3 regions of the Massilia litorea genome follow, and region 1 is predicted to be linked to each of the others. Evidence: predicted binding sites of a transcription regulator. Region 1 holds the regulator's gene; each other region holds the start of a gene.
The links. Region 1 encodes LexA, which represses DNA repair genes until DNA is damaged. Its sites were predicted from a motif close to ACTGTATNNNNATACAGT; they were not measured.
Positions count from the first base shown of each region.

Region 2: LPB04_RS15035 (ATP-dependent helicase) is a predicted target of LexA. The motif match lies at 2,457-2,474, and genes of this name have one in related genera.
Region 3: LPB04_RS11810 (error-prone DNA polymerase) is a predicted target of LexA. The motif match lies at 4,336-4,353, and genes of this name have one in related genera.

Region 1 is NZ_CP062941.1:2,759,967-2,766,114, forward strand. It holds gene LPB04_RS12285 (tetratricopeptide repeat protein) at 1-465, shown strand, start outside; gene LPB04_RS12290 (SEL1-like repeat protein) at 494-1,288, shown strand; gene lexA (transcriptional repressor LexA) at 1,340-1,975, opposite strand; gene rpsF (30S ribosomal protein S6) at 2,207-2,602, shown strand; gene priB (primosomal replication protein N) at 2,633-2,926, shown strand; gene rpsR (30S ribosomal protein S18) at 2,962-3,252, shown strand; gene rplI (50S ribosomal protein L9) at 3,289-3,741, shown strand; gene LPB04_RS12320 (replicative DNA helicase) at 3,858-5,243, shown strand; gene LPB04_RS12325 (DUF47 domain-containing protein) at 5,327-5,953, shown strand; gene LPB04_RS12330 (inorganic phosphate transporter) at 5,978-6,148, shown strand, end outside.
Region 2 is NZ_CP062941.1:3,334,614-3,340,761, forward strand. It holds gene fghA (S-formylglutathione hydrolase) at 1-102, opposite strand, end outside; gene LPB04_RS15015 (chromate transporter) at 267-851, opposite strand; gene LPB04_RS15020 (chromate transporter) at 848-1,423, opposite strand; gene LPB04_RS15025 (hypothetical protein) at 1,489-1,665, opposite strand; gene LPB04_RS15030 (hypothetical protein) at 1,846-2,061, shown strand; gene LPB04_RS15035 (ATP-dependent helicase) at 2,503-4,638, shown strand; gene LPB04_RS15040 (hypothetical protein) at 4,677-4,850, opposite strand; gene LPB04_RS15045 (SIR2 family NAD-dependent protein deacylase) at 4,915-5,796, opposite strand; gene LPB04_RS15050 (hypothetical protein) at 5,735-6,100, opposite strand; gene LPB04_RS15055 (phosphohydrolase) at 6,131-6,148, opposite strand, start outside.
Region 3 is NZ_CP062941.1:2,649,097-2,655,244, reverse strand. It holds gene LPB04_RS11825 (alpha/beta fold hydrolase) at 1-190, shown strand, start outside; gene LPB04_RS11820 (hypothetical protein) at 213-569, shown strand; gene LPB04_RS11815 (nuclear transport factor 2 family protein) at 613-1,116, shown strand; gene LPB04_RS11810 (error-prone DNA polymerase) at 1,136-4,303, opposite strand; gene LPB04_RS11805 (hypothetical protein) at 4,497-4,769, shown strand; gene LPB04_RS11800 (Pls/PosA family non-ribosomal peptide synthetase) at 4,887-6,148, shown strand, end outside.

The sequences.
Region 1 (6,148 bases):
TGGATGAGCGAATATCGTGGTGAAGAGCTACGCTCGGGAAAATTCGCCTGCCCAGCGCCGGCGATTCCCGTCCTGTCGAAGACCAATGAGGAGATCGAGGCCACCCGCGCAGCTGTTGCAACATGGCAGACCTGCTACAACGGCTTCGTCAGTAACTTCAATTCCGCGATGCCACCGGGCAAAGTGATCCCGCAAGACGTCCTCGACATGATGAGCCCCGCGGAGTTCGAGCGCGTGCGTGCCCATATCGAGCCGACCTACCGCAAGATCATCCTCGATGCCCAAACACAAGCCGACGCGACGTTAGCCCAGCGCGACGCCTGGGAGAAGTCGACCCAGGCATTCGTGAAAGAGGAGAACCTGCGGCGCAAGCGTCAGCTGGAACTGGACACGATTCGGAACGTGCGCGACAACGAGATGCGTTTGCATGGAAGCACGAACACGCGCATCACGACCGGCAAGTGATCCTTTGAGTGGCGGCCCTTCTCGCAGTATGATGGGCCCTGCTCATTTCGTTACCGCCATGAAAAAACTTCTGTACGCTGCCTTCCTGTTTGTCAGCCTTCCCGCTGCTGCCGCCAACGATCTCGCTTCCGCCAACACGCTGTTCGAGCAGAAGCGCTATACGGAAGCCCTGACCTTGTACACCAGGCTGGCAAATGCCGGCAATGCCGATGCACAGCAACACCTGGGCCAGATGTACTGGTACGGCGAAGCCGGCGTCGTGGATGAGGCCAAGGCCCAGGCATGGTTCCGTAAAGCCGCTGCGAAAGGCAATGCGGTGGCGGCCAGCTCGCTCGTCGTCATGCAACAGCGCACGGAACGGCGGGCCGACATCGATTATTGGTTAAGCGGCTACGACGGTAGCGACTTGAAAACCGGGAAATATGCTTGTCCCGCACCGCGCATTCCCGCGATATCGAAGCAGAGCGACGAGATCGATCGCGTATCGGCAGCCATTGCAAGCTGGCAGAGCTGCTACAACGGTTTCGTGGAAAACCTGAATGCAGCCTCGCCGCTGGTAAAGCGCATTCCGGCAGACATCGTGAAGCTGATGAATGCCGCCGAGACGGAGCGCGCTCAAACCCATCTTACCCAGGTGCAGGAGAACCTGTCGGAAGAGGCGAAAGTCGCGGCCAAGCTGGTGCTGGCCGATGTCGCAGCCTGGCGTAGCGCGACAGGGGCCTATGTGAAGGAGCACAACGCCATCATCGAGGGCGGTCCTTCGGCCGAGCGCGCGCGCGACATCGAGGCGCGAAAGCACAACTATAGCCAGGCCAACAAATAACGCCGACGTTAAAAAAGCCGCGCCAGCGGCTTTTTTCATACCCAGCCGCGCTTAATGCCAGCTGCGCATCAATCCCACCGCCAGGCCCTCGAGCGCGAAATCGTCGCCCGGCTCCACGCGGATGACCTTGAAGTCCGGATTTTCCGGCAGCAGTTCGATGGTCTCGCCGGTCTTGCGGTAGCGCTTGACGGTGACGTCTTCGCCGATGCGGGCCACGACGATCTGGCCGTTCTTGGCGCTGTCGATCTTTTTGACGGCGAGGAAGTCGCCATCCATGATGCCGGCGTCGCGCATCGACCAGCCGCGCACCTTCAGCAGGAAATCGGGGCGCGCGCCGAACATGGCGGGGTCGACGTTGTAGGTGGCTTCGACGTGTTCCTGTGCCAGGATCGGCGAGCCCGCGGCGACGCGGCCGACCAGCGGCAGCGACATCAGCAGGGCGGCTGGTACGGTCGGCAGCGGATCGGGCAGGGAAGCGCCGATCAGGCGAATGCCGCGCGAGGTGCCCGAGACGATCTCGATCGCGCCTTTGCGGGCCAGGGCCTGCAGGTGTTCTTCAGCGGCGTTGGCCGATTTGAAGCCCAATTCTTTCGCGATCTCGGCACGGGTCGGCGGGAAGCCGGTGTTGTCGATCGCTTCCTTGATCAGTTCAAGGATCTGTTGTTGCCTTGCAGTGAGCTTGAGCATGGATCTGCCACAGGTTAATGATTCAGACTGTATTTTTGTACAGTATTTCGGCGAATGCAAGGGAAATCCTCATTTTTTAACATTTCCTGTCGAGCAAGGTGTCGCGCCGGGGCGACGCCGGCGGGAGATTGCGCCTTCATGCCATCCGCGTTATAATTGCCGGCTTTCCCTTCCCACACTCGTCTTGACGCCGAGGTGGGCATTTGTTTAAACGTCCTCAAGGAGTGTTGCATGCGTCATTATGAAATCGTTTTTATCGTCCACCCGGACCAAAGCGAGCAAGTCCCGGCGATGATCGAGCGTTACAAGGCCAGCGTCACCGCACGCGGCGGTAACATCCATCGCGTCGAAGACTGGGGCCGTCGTCAGATGGCTTACCAGATCCAGAAGCTGCCGAAGGCACACTACATCTGCATGAACATCGAGTGCGACAACGAGACCCTGGTCGAGCTGGAAACCGCATTCAAGTTCAATGATGCCGTGCTGCGTCACCTGACCGTGAAGATGAAGAAAGCTGAAACCGCTCCATCGCCAATGATGAAGTCGGTCCAGCGCGAAGACGCAGCCAAGAGCCACCGCGCAGAAGCCCCAGCGGCCGCTGCAGCCCCGGCCCCAGCTGCTGCCTAAATTTTTCTTGCCAGGAATCGTGAACTCGCAGTGAACCAGTTACAAGTCGTCGCGACGATTGCTGAACGCGACGTACTGCGCTATACCCCCGCCGGCGTGCCGGTCGTCTCGGCAATCCTGATGCACAGTTCGCAGCAGGTCGAGGCAGGGGTGGACAGGCTGGTCGAGTTCGAAATTGCCGCGTTCGCCGCGGGAGAAATTTCGGGCCGCTTCGCCAGCGCAGAACTGGGCGCCGCACACCAGTTTACGGGATTTTTGGCCAGGAAGAATCGCAACAGTAAAGCCCTGGTGTTTCACATCATTGATTTTAGTGCCGCCGCTTAAGACTAGCGGCCACCTTTTAGATACAGGAGCCTCAAATGGCATTCGGTAAAAAGTTCGACAAAAACAAGGCCAAAGAAAAACTCAAGCGCAAACAGCAGAACCCGCTGTTCAAGCGCAAGAAGTTCTGCCGCTTCACCGCTGCAAACGTGGAACAGGTCGATTACAAAGACGTCGACACCCTGAAGGACTTCGTCCAGGAAAACGGCAAGATCATGCCTGCACGTCTGACCGGCACCAAGGCGCACTACCAGCGCCAGGTCGACACCGCGATCAAGCGCGCACGCTACCTCGCGCTGCTGCCGTACACCGACCTGCACCACGGTTAATCCCGTCGTACAGATCAGAATATCCTGGAGAAAAATATGCAAGTTATCCTTTTGGAAAAAGTTGTTAACGTCGGCAACCTGGGCGACGTGGTCAAGGTCAAGGACGGTTACGCACGTAACTTCCTGATCCCGCAAAAGATGGCCCGCCGCGCCACCGAATCGGCCAAGGCCGAGTTCGAAGCCAAGCGCGCCGAGCTGGAAAAAGCTGCTGCTGAAAAGCTGAACGCTTCGCAAGCCCAAGGCGAAAAGCTGAACGGCATGACCATCAGCATCGCCCAGAAAGCCGGCGTCGACGGTCGTCTGTTCGGTTCGGTCACCAACTTCGACATCGCCGAAGCCCTGAGCAAGCAAGGTTTCGCAGTCGAAAAGGCGCAAGTGCGCCTGCCGACCGGCCCGCTGAAGACCACCGGCGAGCACCCGGTTGCCGTCGCGCTGCACACCGACGTCGTCGTGGAAATCACGATCGCTGTCGTGGGCGAAGCTGCCTAAGCACAGCACGCAGCACGCTGTTGTTTAAAAGAAAAAGCCGGGCTTGCCCGGCTTTTTTATTGCCAGATTCTCCCCAATTATTTCAGCGGTATGACGGAGGAGGTATAATGCCCGCCATGAATACCCCCGCAGATCCGCAGATCGAATCGCTGCGCATTCCCCCGCATTCCATCGAAGCAGAGCAGTCCGTCATCGGCGGCCTGCTGCGCGACAATGCGGCCTGGGACCGCATTGCCGACTTCATGCACGCGGACGACTTTTACCGCTATGACCACCGCATCATCTTCGAACAGATGGTGCGCCTGATTAACAGCGGCAAGCCGGCCGACGTGATCACCGTCTACGAGGCCATGGTCTCGCTCGGCAAGGCCGAGGACGTGGGCGGCCTGCAATACCTGAATGCGATGGCGCAGAACACGCCCTCCGCCGCCAACATCCGCCGCTACGCCGAGATCGTGCGCGACCGCGGCATCCTGCGCAAACTGATCACGGTCGCCGACGAAATTTCCGGCAATGCGTTCAATCCGCAAGGCAAGGAAGTCAAGCAGATGCTTGACGAGGCCGAATCGAAGATTTTCGCCATTGCCGAGTCCGGCGCCCGTGGCGCCCAGGGCTGGAATCCGATCCAGCCGCTGCTGACTCAGGTGGTCGAGCGCATCGACGAACTGTATTCGCGCGAAAACCAGGGCGAGATCACCGGCGTGCCGACCGGCTTCATCGACCTCGACCGCATGACCTCGGGCCTGCAGCCGGGCGACCTCGTCATCGTGGCCGGCCGTCCGTCGATGGGCAAGACCGCCTTCTCCGTGAACATCGGCGAGAACGTCGCCATCGAAGCGGGCCTGCCGGTGGCCGTGTTCTCGATGGAGATGGGCGGCGCCCAGCTGGCCATGCGTATGCTCGGTTCGGTCGGCCAGCTCGACCAGCACCGCCTGCGTACCGGCCGCCTGAACGACGAGGATTGGCCGCGCCTGACGCACGCCATCCAGAAGATGAACGACGCCCAGCTGTATATCGACGAGACGCCGGCGCTGAATCCGATCGAAATGCGCGCACGCGCGCGCCGCCTTGCCCGTCAGTGTGGCAAGCTCGGCCTGATCATTGTCGACTACCTGCAGCTGATGCAGGGCAGCCAGCCGGGCGACAACCGGGCGGCCGAGATCTCGGAGATCTCGCGTTCCCTGAAGGGCCTGGCGAAAGAACTGCATTGTCCCGTCATCGCGCTGTCGCAGCTGAACCGCTCGCTGGAACAGCGCCCCAACAAGCGTCCCGTGATGTCCGACTTGCGCGAATCGGGCGCAATCGAGCAGGATGCGGACGTGATCATTTTCCTGTATCGCGACGAGGTCTACAATCCCGACTCGCCCGATAAAGGTACCGCCGAGATCATCATCGGCAAGCAGCGTAACGGTCCGATCGGCGCGATCCGCCTGACCTGGATCGGCCAGTACACCAAGTTTGGTAACTACAGCGGTAACCTCGCCGTCTACCAGGGCGATTAAGCCGATATTGCGTTGCCGGCGCGTGCGAATAGGCCCGCGGCGGTTCCTCGCAGTCCCAAGAGTTTTTACACGGAGAACCTTTAATGTTTGGACGCCTCATGCCCACCGAGGGCAAGTTTTTTGATTTGTTTAACCAGCACGCTGCGCTGTGCGTGAAGGGTGCGCACGAGATGGTCGGCCTGATGGCCAACTTCGACGACCTGGAAAACCGCACGCATGCCGTCGAGAGCATCGAAAAGCAGGCGGACAAAGTTACCTACGCCACCGTCGACCTGCTGCACAAGACCTTCATCACCCCGATCGACCGCGACGACATCCACAAGCTCATCACGCGCATGGATGACATCCTCGACATGATGGAAGACGCGGCCCAGACCGTCTCCCTGTACGACCTGCACGCCGTCACCCCGGAAGCGAAGCGCCTGGCCGAGCTGTGCCTGGCCTGCTGCGAGAAGGTCCAGCAAGCCGTCGGCCTGCTGCACGACATGGGCAATGCCCAGAAGATCGTCGCCATCTGCGAAGAGATCGACCGTCTCGAATCGGACGCCGACCACGTGATGCGCGCCGCCATGAGCAAACTGTTCCGCGACGAGCCGGACGTGCGCAACCTGATCAAGATGAAGGCGATCTACGAGATCCTCGAGACCGTCACCGACCGCTGCGAAGACGTGGCGAACATCATCGAAGGCATCATCGTCGAAAACGCGTAACGCGCTCGTACAAGAAGAATAACTATGAATTCTCTTCACATCAGCATTTACGTGCTGGGTTTGCTGGTGCTGCTCGCACTGGTTTTCGACTTCATGAACGGTTTCCACGATTCGGCAAACGCGATCGCGACCGTCGTGTCGACCGGCGTGCTGAAACCGCAGTCGGCCGTGGCGATGGCAGCCTTCTTCAACTTC
Region 2 (6,148 bases), 570 kb from region 1:
GTAGACCGAGAACCGCATCGGCAGGCCGATGGCGCTTGATTCGTGCTGGTAGAAACGCTGGACGCCGCCGAACGAGGCGTGTTCGCTGAGGAGAGTAAGCATGGAAGGCTCCGGATGATCGATACCGCAAGTATGCCAGTTCGGCAAACCGGGCGCATCGCGTTGGCGCGCCTGACAAAATCGCCATGGCCGCGTTGCAGCGCCTCGCCGTACCCTCGTACTGTCTTCGGGGCCGCGCCTTGCCCTGACGGTTTTGTCAGGCGCTCCTACACGAAGCCGAGCGCTCCCAATAATGCACCGGCCCCCAGCACCCACAGCAGGTGCAGTTTCGTGCGCCAGATGACGAGGCAGCTGGACAGCGTCAGCAGCCAGAGCGGCCAGTGGTAGCCGCTGCCGCCCGCCGAACTGGCCAGGATCCAGCTGGTGGACAGCAGCAGGGCGATCACGACCGGCGCCATGCCCTGCTTGAAGGCGCGCACCGGGCGCAGCTCGCGGTTGCGGTGCCCCCATTGCGCGACCTGGTAAGTGAAGATGGTCGAGGGCAGCAGGATCCCGATCATGGTCGTCGCCACGCCGAGAAAGGCGGCGCTGGTGCTGCCGGCGTTCATGCCGACATTCCAGCCCATCAGGGCCACGAACAGCACATTCGGGCCCGGCGCGGCCTGGGCCAGCGCGATCGAATCGTTGAACTGGGCCTGGCTCAGCCAGCCATGCTGCTCGACCAGGAAGCGGTGCATCTCAGAAGTGGTCGAGATCGCACCGCCGAGCGACATCAGGGACAACAGCATGTAGTGGGCGAACAGGTTCAGCCAGTCATGCCAGGCGAGAGTGATGTGGATGGCGCCGTTCATCGCAGGTTCCTGTAAGCCAGCACGCAGCCGAGGCCGCCAAGGGCAAGCAGCACATAAGCCAGGGGAAATTTCAGCAGGGCGACGAGCACGAAGCCGATGGCGCCGATCGCCACGCACCACTGCAGGGGCACCGGATTGCGCTTGAGCGCCACCGACATCTTGAGGCCGGTCGCCGCGATCAGGCCGGCCGAGACCGCCGCCATGCCGCGCAGGGCGCCGGCCACCTGGGCGTTGCCGGCAAAGCGCGCGTGCAGGATCGCCAGCAGCAGGATCAGCACCAGCGGTACGGCCAGCATGCCGGCCAGCGCCGTCAGCGCGCCGCGCAGGCCGAAATAGCGGGCGCCGATCATCATCGACAGGTTGACGACGTTCGGCCCGGGCATGATCTGCGCGACCGCCCAGTCCTCGATGAACTCTTCGTTGCTCAGCCAGCGTTTGCGCTCGACGAGCTCGCGCTGGACGACCGCCAGCACGCCGCCGAAGCCTTGCAGGGCCAGGACGGTAAAGGCGACGAACAGGTCGAGCAGGGATTCGGGACGCGGGTGTTCGAAAGCGGAGGGCGGTGAAGTCATCCCGCGATTATCGCGCCCAGCCGGCTTTCTGTCACGCAAGCGCCCGGAATCAGCCTGTCCTCGGCTCAGCCGCCGCCGATCCCCCGCATGACGCGTCCGCTGCCGCCGCATTGCGGGCACTGCTTGCCGTCGGCCAGTTTGCCGCTGCCGGAGCAGGCTTCGCAGACGTCTTCGCCGGCGCCGGGCGTGCCCGGGGTGGCTTCGTCGCCAGGGTTCAGGTCGGGTTCGGGAGTCGTTGCCATGGGTGCCTCGCAAGTGGGTGGAGAACACGGCCATTCTAGGACGATCCCGGTACCGGTGGCGCTCCCTTGAGAAAGTCGTACGCTCAACTTTTTACACTTTTCGATAGGAAGTTGACATTGACATTCTTTTGTATTGATGAATACTCGTTAGGAAACTTCAACCTGTGAGGCGAGGTCACTATGGAGCAATCCCCAAGCGAGCAAACGGATATATCGGCAGTCATAGACGAATCCCGGACCGACGCGCGCCAGCGCCGCATCGTCGATGCCGGCATTGCGGTCCAGGACAGCAGCAATACCATGTCCGCATTCGAATACCTGCGCACACGCGATATCGACGTCCACGTCATCGAGCGGGTACTGCTGGAGCCGCACCGGCGCCGCTCCCGCTCCTGAAAGTTTCCCACAATACTGTCTTTTTGATGTCAAAGGTGCATGTTTGTTGCGCCTGGTGACCGGCATTTATACACATAAGTTGCATTTTTTTATCTTCACCGATCTTCACGGTGGTCCTGCGCATGATCTCGCAAGTCATTGATTTTTCGTGAATTCGGTGCTGCCCGCCGAACGGGCAAATTGTTGAAACCCGCATGCGGACGGGTTTTCCGCCTGTCAAGCCCCTTCTTTTCCACAAAGTTATTCACAGACTTTGTGGATATCCGGAAAAGTTCTTTGGTTACGGCTACTTAGCAGAAAAGGATCGCGTAACACGCGAGCTTCGCGCAACGCTCGTGCACGCTTTTTACAACATCGCATCGGGCAGCAAGTGCAAAATGCACTTGCGAAGCGCTACTGGACAAATGTACAGTTGCGTTGTCTTCACCTTGTCAGTTTTCCATGTCCGCTGCCGCCGCCGTCGCTGTGCCCGCTCACTCGTCCGATCCTTTGGCTGCATCCGTGCCGGCCGCTTTACCCCCTGTCGACGATCCTTTCGCCAGCCTCAATCCCGCGCAGCGCCTGGCGGTCGAGCACGACATCGGCGCAGCGGCCAGCCGGCCTTTGCTGGTCGTGGCCGGCGCCGGTTCGGGCAAGACGAATACCCTTGCGCACCGGGTGGCGCGCCTGATCATGGCCGGCGCCGATCCGCAGCGGATCCTGCTGCTGACCTTTTCGCGGCGCGCCGCCAACGAGATGACCCAGCGCGCCGGCAATGTACTGCAGAGGATCATGGGAGGCAGTGCGGGCGGCGTCGCGACGCTGCCCTGGGCCGGCACCTTCCACAGCATCGGTGCGCGCCTGCTGCGCGAATTTTCCGGGCGCATCGGCCTGGACGAATCGTTCACGATCCACGACCGCGGCGACTCCGAAGACCTGATGGGCCTGGTACGCCACGAGATCGGGCTGACCCAGACCGCCAAGCGTTTTCCCCTGAAAGGGACCTGTCTGTCGATCTATTCGCGGGTCGTGAATTCGCGCGAACCGCTCGACCTGGTTCTGCAGAGCACCTTCCCTTGGTGCTGCGAGTGGGAAGCGGAGCTGAAACGCCTGTTCGGCGCCTATGTCGACGCCAAGCAGGAGCAGAATGTGCTCGACTACGACGATCTGCTGCTGTTCTGGGCCGAGATGGCCTCGGACCCCGAACTCGGGCCCGAGATCGGTTCCCTGTTCGACCACGTGCTGGTCGACGAATACCAGGACACCAACCGCCTGCAGGCCGCCATCATCACCGGCATGAAGCCGGGCGGGGAGGGCGTGATGGTGGTCGGCGACGATGCCCAGTCGATCTATTCCTTCCGCGGCGCCACGGTGCGCAACATCCTCGACTTCCCGGGCCAGTTCTCGCAGCCGGCGCAGGTGATTACGCTCGACCGCAATTACCGCTCGACCCAGCCGATCCTCGACGCCTCGAACGCCGTGATCGCCGCCGCGCTCGAGCGCCACGCGAAAACGCTGTGGACGGACAAGGTCGCCAGCAGCCTGCCGCAGCTGGTCCTGATTCCCGACGAGGCCGAGCAGGCGCGCTGGGTCTGCAACCGCATCCTCGAACACCGCGAAGCGGGCATCAAGTTGACGACCCAGGCCGTGCTGTTCCGGGCGGCCAGCCATAGCGCGGCGCTGGAGCTCGAACTGATGCGCCGGAATATCCCGTTCGTGAAATTCGGCGGCCTGAAATTCCTGGAAGCCTCGCACATCAAGGACGTGCTGGCCGTGCTGCGCTTTGCCCAGAACCCGAACGGGCGCATGGCCGGCTTCCGGGTGCTGCAACTGATTCCGGGCATCGGCCCGGCCACGGCCACGCGCCTGCTGGACGCGATGGCCGCGGCGCCCGAAGCGCTGGACGCGGTCGAGGCCTTCACGCCGCCCTCGAAAAGCCAGGGCGACTGGCAGGATTTCGTTACCCTGTACCGGCGCCTGCGCACGCCGGGTTTGCGCTGGCCGGCCGACATCGAGCTGGTGCGCGACTGGTACTTGCCCCACCTCGAGCGCCTGCACGACGACGCGACAGTGCGCGCGGCCGACGTCGCCCAGCTGGCCCAGCTGGCGGGCGGCCACGGCACGCGCGAAAGTTTCCTGGCGGAGATCACGCTCGATCCGCCCGAGGCCACCAGCGACCGCGCCGGGCCGCCGCTGCTCGACGAAGATTATCTGATCCTGTCGACCATCCACTCGAGCAAGGGCCAGGAATGGAAGTCGGTGCACGTGCTGAATGTGGTGGACGGCTGCATTCCCTCCGATATGAGCACCGGAAGCGCCGAGGAAATCGAGGAGGAGCGGCGCCTGCTGTATGTCGCCATGACGCGCGCCAGGGAGCATCTGCACCTGGTGGTACCGAACCGTTTCTTCATCAAGCAGCAGTCGCAGATGGGCGATCGCCATGTGTATGCGGCGCGCACCCGCTTCGTGACGCCGGCCATGCTCAAGCATTTCGAGGAATGCGTCTGGATCACGGCGGACACGGCGAAATCGAACAAGCCGATGCCCGACAGTGTCCGGATGCTGGTGCGCGATCGTGCCCGCAGCGCGTGGAAGTGAGGAGGGGAAATGGCGCAGAGAATGTGTCTCAAGCTGACTTATCCCCCGTTGTAGGACTTTGTAGGAATTTGCTGATAACGGCCCTGTGCACGAAAGCACAGTGCGTGCAAGCCATTGATTTTAAAGGACACAATTTCTGCCTGTAGATTGGGCATTTTGTTGAAACCCGCATCAATACTGCGCTTGCGGCTTGTCAAGAGGCGCTTGTCCACACAGTTATCCACAATTCTTGTGGATATCAGCGCCGCCCTAATGAAATCAATGACTTAGCTGCAATTATTTGCGCTGCATCAGCTCAGCCATCGCTTCGAGCGCGTCCCGTGCAGTAAGCGAAATTGCAACACCCGGATGGCCGTCGAGCTGGGACGCGCGCGGATTGATGCGCACGATCGGCACGCCCTGCATCTGGCTCATGCGCCGCACAGAGGGAATGTCGATGCCGGCGCCGAGTTCGATCACGACCATTCCGCGCACCCTTGCGCGCCAGCGCCGCAGCCGTTCGAACTGCGCATCGGTCCGGTTCGCGATCCAGTCGCCGTCGTTGAACATCAGGATGTTGGGCCGGGCCAGCGCCCCGCAATGCGGACAGCGCGGCGGCGCCGAGCGCAGCCGGCAAGCCTGCGCGTCGACCAGCGGCATGAATGCGTCCGCCGTCCAGGTCGCGTTCGAGCAGGGCAGGGTGCATTGCAGGTGGTGGATCGAGCCGTGGCATTCGACGATGCGCGCCTCGTCGAAGCCGGCGCGCTGGAACTGGCCGTCGACATTGCTCGTGAAGACAAAGGCGCCGCCGGGCATATCGGCGGCCAACCTGCGCAGGATCGTGAACCCCGGGTGCGGCACCGTGTCCCGGTAGAGCTGCAGGCGATGCCCGTAGAAGCCCCAGGCAAGGGCAGGATCGTCGGCGAAGGATGCCGGATTGGCGATCTCGTGGAAGGCAATGTTTGATGCGCGCAAGGCCGGATAGGCTTGCCAGAAGCCGCTGTTGCCGCGAAAGTCGGGCAGGCCGGAATCGACGCCGATGCCGGCGCCGGCGCAGATCAGGAGCGAATGCGCTTCGCGCAGGAGTTGCGCGGCGTCGGCGAGGCCGGCGGCCTTGTCAGCGCCAGGGTTCGACAACACAGCCCCCGAGATCCACCGTTTCCAGCTTGACCGGCCCATACCATTCGTCCACCGGTACGAAGCCGCCCTTGCGCCGTATCCACGCTTGTTTGTTGTCTTTGTTGATCAGGGCCGAATGGGCAAAGCCGTCGGGCACGTCTCCCTTCTGGTTCGGCAGGCGGATGACGACCAGGTCCGCCGTGCGCACACCGTGTTCGAGCGGCCGTGGCGCTTTCGGGATCTGCTTCCTGAAACCCGAAAACGAGATGCCATAGGTTTGTACTAACTGATCGGCTGCGTTACATGCCGCCTGGACAGGGAGGGCGAGCGCGAGCGCTGCGACAAGGCTGAGAATGCGTTTCATCGGGGTCTCCTCCATACGATGCCGTCGAGCTTAGCGGATCGCTGCCGT
Region 3 (6,148 bases), 110 kb from region 1:
GACGGTCCTGTACGTCCAGCCGAAGAGCGTGCCGCTGCCGGCGGAGCAGTTCGATGCCGTCTACAGGAGCGCGTATGCGCCGGTCACGAACCTGACCCTGAAGCGAATTCCGGACAGCGCACACTTCATCATGTGGGACCAGCCGCAGCGCTTCCAGGCGGAAGTGAAGGCGTTTCTGCCGGCACGCTGAACCGATCCGTCAGGAGCACGCCATGCGGATACTCGCTGCCGTCCAGGCCATCTTCGCCCTGGCTTTCCTGGCCTTCGGCGCGGTGGCGCTGTTCGGTATCGGCATCACCGGTCTGCTGTTCCTGGTGCCGGGCGCGATTTTCGCGGTGACCGCTTCGCTCGCGCAGGAGGGTTCGCGCGGCGCAGTGATGCTGGCTTTCGGAGTCGACGCCGTTCTTGCAACGATGTCGGCTCACACGCTCGAGCGAGCCCTGGGCACATCGGGAAGTGCGAGGCTGTTCGACTGGCTGCCGGCTGCCGCCGCATTGGCGCTTGTCGGTATCGGCGTCCTCGCCGTGCTGATGGACTGGCGCGCGCTGCGGAAGGCTCCGTGGTTCTAGTGTTGCTATCATCATGCACGGACAACCTGAGGAAAGCGCCGCCATGAAATCACGACGTACTTACAGCGCACTCTTCCTGTCCAGCGCGCTGCTGACGGGCAGCGCCCACGCAGCGCAAGCGCAACATGAGCGCAGCGCCACGGCGGAAAGCGAGGTCCGCGCCAGCCTGCTGCTGCTCGAGCGGCAACGCGCCAGCGCGATCGTCCGGCAGGATATCCCCGCGCTGCAGAATTTGATGGACCGCTACTACCGCCATGTCGAAAGCCGCGGCCGGGTACGCAGCAAGACCGAGCTGCTGACTGCCCTCGAACGGGGCGACTTCCGCTTCCTGACGTATGAAAACGAATCGACCGAGATCCAGCTGCTCAAGGGCGGCGAAGCGGCCGTCGTCGCGGGTGTGTTCCGCAGCCAGCAGGCAGGCGCGGGCGCGAAGCCGTTTCGCGGCCGGTATGTGCGGGTCTGGGTGCATGAAGCGGACGGCTGGAAGAACACCTTTCACCAGACCACCGAAATCCGGCCGGCCCAGGACAAGTGCGACTGCAAATGAGCTGGCCGCGCCCGCGCCTTCAACAGAAATCGCGGCTCCCCGTCGTCAGCCTGCCCAGCAGATGCGACATATCCACCAGCCGTTTCGCCACCAGGTGCTTCACTTGTCCCTGGCTCTGCCATATCCCGTACACCCCCAGCAGGTTCGCGCCCAGCACCTCGCGCCGCTGGTGTTCGACCAGGTCCGGCCAGACGATCACGTTGACGTTGCCCGTCTCGTCTTCCAGCGTCAGGAACAGCACGCCCTTCGCCGTCCCGGGCCGCTGGCGCACGGTCACCAGGCCGCAGCCGCGCGCGAGCTGGCCGTCGGCGTATTCGTTCAGCACCGATGAAGGCATGAAGCGCTGCGCCAGCAGCTGTTTTCTCAGCAGCGCGACCGGATGGCGTCCCAACGTGAGCCCTTGCGCGCGGTAGTCGCCGACGATCTCGTCGCCCTCCGAGGGCGCGGCGAGTTGCGGCATTTCTTCCTCCGGCGTGGTCGGGCGCAATAAATCCTTGTCGGGCACGGCGCCGACCGCCTGCCACAAGGCCTCCCTGCGATGGCCGGCGAGCGATCGTAAGGCGTTGGCGCCGGCCAGCACCTGCAGGTCGCCGCGATCCAGTCCTGCCCTCCGCGCCAGGTCGGCCACGCTCTCGAAAGGCCGGATCGCGCGCGCGTCCTCGATGCGGGCCGCCGCCTCGCGGCTCATGCCGCGCTGGAGCGAGAGGCCCAGGCGCACGGCGGGCTGGCGCGTCGTATCGTGGAGTTCCTCCAGCGTCGATTCCCAGCCGCTGATGGCGATGTCGACCGGGCGCACTTCGATGCCGTGACGCTGGGCGTCCTGCACCAGCTGCGAGGGCGAGTAAAAACCCATCGGCTGGCTGTTCAGGAGCGCGCATAAAAACGCCGCCGGCTCATGGCATTTCAGCCAGGAGCTGGCGTAGGCGAGCAAGGCAAAACTGGCCGCGTGCGACTCGGGAAAGCCGTATTCGCCGAAGCCCTGGATCTGGCTGAAAATCGCTTCGGCGAATTCGAGCTCGTAGCCGCGTTCGAGCATGCCGCGCACGATGCGGTCGTAATACTGTTCGAGGCCGCCCTTTCGCTTCCAGGCCGCCATCGCGCGCCGCAGCTGGTCCGCTTCGCCGGGCGAGAAGCCGGCGCCGAGGATCGCGACCTGCATCACCTGCTCCTGGAAGATCGGCACGCCCAGCGTGCGCCCGAGCGCGAGCTTCATCTCCTCGCTCGGATAGCGCACCGGTTCCAGGCCCTGGCGCCGGCGCAGATACGGGTGCACCATGCCGCCCTGGATCGGGCCGGGCCGCACCACCGCCACCTCGATCACGAGGTCATAAAAAACGCGCGGCTTCATGCGCGGCAGCATGCTCATTTGCGCGCGCGATTCGATCTGGAAGACGCCGACCGTGTCGGCCGCGCAGATCATGTCGTAAGTCGCCTTGTCGTCGGGCGGGATGTCCTGCATCTCGAACAGGTTCCCGTGGCGCAGGCTGACCAGTTCCAGCGCCCGCCGCAGCATCGACAGCATGCCGAGCGCCAGCACGTCGACCTTCATCAGGCCGAGTTCCTCGAGGTCGTTCTTGTCCCACTGGATGACGCTGCGGTCGGCCATGGCCGCGTTCTCGATCGGCACCAGCCGGGAGAGCTTGCCCTGCGCGATGACGAAGCCGCCCGGGTGCTGCGACAGGTGGCGCGGGAAGTTCAGCAACTGCGTGGCCAGGGTCGCCCACTGGCGCGACAGCGGCGCTTCCGGATCGAGGCCGGATTCGGCCAGGCGATTCAGCAGGTCGGCCTTGTTGTCGAACCAGCGGTGGCTTTTACAGACCTTTTCGATGATGCCGAGATCGACCCCGAGCGCGCGGCCGCTGTCGCGCAGCGCGCTTTTCGGGCGGTAGCTGATCACGACCGCCGCCAGCGCGGCGCGGGTGCGTCCGTACTTGTTGTAGATGTACTGGATCACCTCCTCGCGGCGCTGGTGCTCGAAGTCGACGTCGATATCCGGCGGCTCGTTACGCTCCTTCGAAATGAACCTTTCAAATAAGAGATTCGCGCGCGCCGGATCGACCTCGGTGATGCCGAGGCAGTAGCAGACGGCCGAATTGGCGGCCGAGCCGCGCCCCTGGCACAGGATGTTGTTCGAGCGCGCGAAGTGGACGATGTCGTAGACGGTGAGGAAGTAGTGTTCGTAGCCCATCTCGCCGATCAAACCCAGCTCGTGCTCGATCTGGGCCTGCACCCTGGCCGGGATCCCTTCCCTGAAACGCCGGTGGGCACCGATATAGGTTTCGGCGCGCAGGAAGCTCGATGCCGTGTGCCCTTTCGGCACCACTTCGTTCGGGTATTCGTAGCGCAGTTCGTCGAGCGAGAAGCTACACAGGGAAGCGATACGCAGTGTCTCATCGAGCGCTTCGCGCGAATAGATGTTCGCCAGGCGCAGGCGCGCGCGCAGGTGCTGCTCGGCGTTCTGCGCCAGGCCATAGCCGCATTCGGCCACGGGCTTGTTCAGGCGCGTGGCGGTGAGCGTGTCCTGCAGCGGCTTGCGTGAACGGACGTGCATGACGACGTGGCCCAGCGCCACGATCGGCAACCGGTGCTGCCAGCCGACTTCCTCGATCGTGACCCGGTGCGCATCGTCGAAGGCGCGGTGCAGCAGCACCAGGCCGAGCCAGGCGCGATTCGGGAAGTGTTTTGCCACCCACGCGGCCTGCCCGTGCAGGCGGTCGACGTCCTTGGGCTCGTGGCCGGGATAGTGCGGCAGCAGGATCGCCAGGCAGTCCGGCATGCCTTTCAGGTGCGCGAATTCCGGTGGCGGATCGGCGATGTCGTCGGGCGTGAGGAAATAGGTCCCCTTCTCGCTGCGCGTACGTCCCAGCGTGATGAACTCGGACAGGTTGCCGTAACCGTTGCGGTTCTGCGCCAGCAGGATCAGCGACAGGGCCGGGTCGCCCCCTGGGTGGCGCAGGTGAAAATGGGCGCCGACGATGAAGGGCATGCCCGCCTTCTTCGCTTCGGCATGCGCCCGCACCACGCCGGCCAGCGAACATTCGTCGGTCAGCGCCAGCGCCGCATAGCCAAGGCGCACAGCCCGCTCCACCAGTTCCTCGGCGTGCGAGGCGCCTTGCAGGAAGCTGAAATTCGACAGGCAAAACAGCTCGGCGTAGTCGGGTAGATGAGCGGGCGGCGCAGATGACATCGGCAAGTCGGATTCTTGTGAGTTCACAAACTACTGTATAAAAACACAGTATAACCGACGAGGTCAACTTGGCAATAATTTCCGTGCGAATACTAAAAGGTCCTTGCACGGTGTTCAACTGGGACATTTTGCCCCAATGCACGGCGATTGCTTTTGAGTAAAATGATCAGCACCTGCGGCGACGCCACCTTGCATGGCAGTCGCCGAGGTTCTCTTCTCTCATCTGCATCAGGCTCACATCATGGATTGGTTCCCTATCGTCGCCGGTACGTTCAAGGTCATCGTGCCATGCACGGGCATGTTCTTTGCCATCAAGTGGCCTTACGAACAAGGGAAGAAGGGGAAGGAGATGGACAAGCGTGCGGTGCTGCGCGCGGCCGGCAAGGTTGTCGCAGTCTCCGCGCTGGCGCTCCCTGGCGTGGGCTCGTCACCGTCTTCCTCGTCAGGAAGTTCGGTTTGGTCATGACTTGAGTGATTCCTCGGCGGGCCATTCAAGGCAAGCGCCCCTGCAAGCGGCGTGGCGCTCCGGATTTTTGCGTACAACGGCCTTGCTTAAATCCAACTTCAGCCCTATCTGGCCTCGATGAACAACCCCATACCCGCAACGCGGCACCCCGACGTCCTGTACGGCCCCCACCAGCCCGAGTTGCTGCGCAACGAAATCCTGGCTGACCTGCTGGAAGCCAGCGCGCGGCGCGCGCCGCACCAGTGGGCCTTCGTCTCCGGCGCACGCCGGCTCAGCTACCGCGAACTCGACGAGCAGGCCAGCCTGGCCGCGTCGCGCCTGATCGACTCAGGCATCGGGCCGGGCGATATCGTCGGCCTGTGGATGCCGCGAGGGATCGAACTGTTGATCATGCAGGCCGCAATCGCCAAAACCGGGGCCGCCTGGCTACCGGTCGACGAAGACACGCCGGCCGAGCGCCTGCTGGTATGCATGCTTGATGCCGGTTCGCCGGCGCTGGTTACGAGCGAACAGATGCGCGAGCGGGCCGGCAGCGGCCTCGGCTGTGATTCCCAAGCCATCCACATGGCCGAGGACCTGTTGCTGCCCGCAGCGGACGGATACGTGTTGAAGCGCCGCGGCGTGGTCCCGGGAAGCGCCCCGGCCTATGTGATCTACACGTCGGGCTCGACGGGCAAGCCGAAAGGCATCCTGATCGACCAGCGCAGCATCTGCCACTTTCTGCGCAGCGAGAACGAAGTGCTGGGCGTGCGTGCCGACGACTGCGTCTACCAGGGCTTCTCGGTCGCCTTCGACATGTCCTTCGAAGAGATCTGGATTTCCTACCTGGCCGGCGCCACGCTCTGGCTCGGGCCCAAGGAAACCGCAGGCGATCCGGAAGCGCTACCGCGCCTGCTGGCGGAAAACGGCGTCACCGTGCTGCATGCGGTGCCGACCTTGCTGTCCCTGTTCGCCGACGACGTGCCCGGCCTGCGCATCATTAACCTGGGCGGCGAGATGTGCCCGGAAGCGGTGGTGGAGCGTTTCTCGAAGCCCGGCCGCATCATGTTCAATACCTATGGCCCGACCGAAGCGACGGTCTCGGCCAGCCTGGCGCGCATGGAACCGGGGCGCTCGATCACCATCGGCGAACCGCTGCCGAACTACGGCCTGCTGGTGATCTCGACCGAGACCGACAAGGGCCTGCGGATCCTGCCGCGCGGCGAAACCGGGGAACTGTGCATCACCGGTCCCGGCCTGTCCGCAGGCTACCTGGGGCGCCCCGACCTCACTGCCGAAAAATTCCTGCCCAACCCATGGGCCTCCGGCAGCCACGACGATCGCCTGTACCGCACCGGCGACCTGGCGCGCATCGAGCCGGACGGCCAGGTGGTATGCCT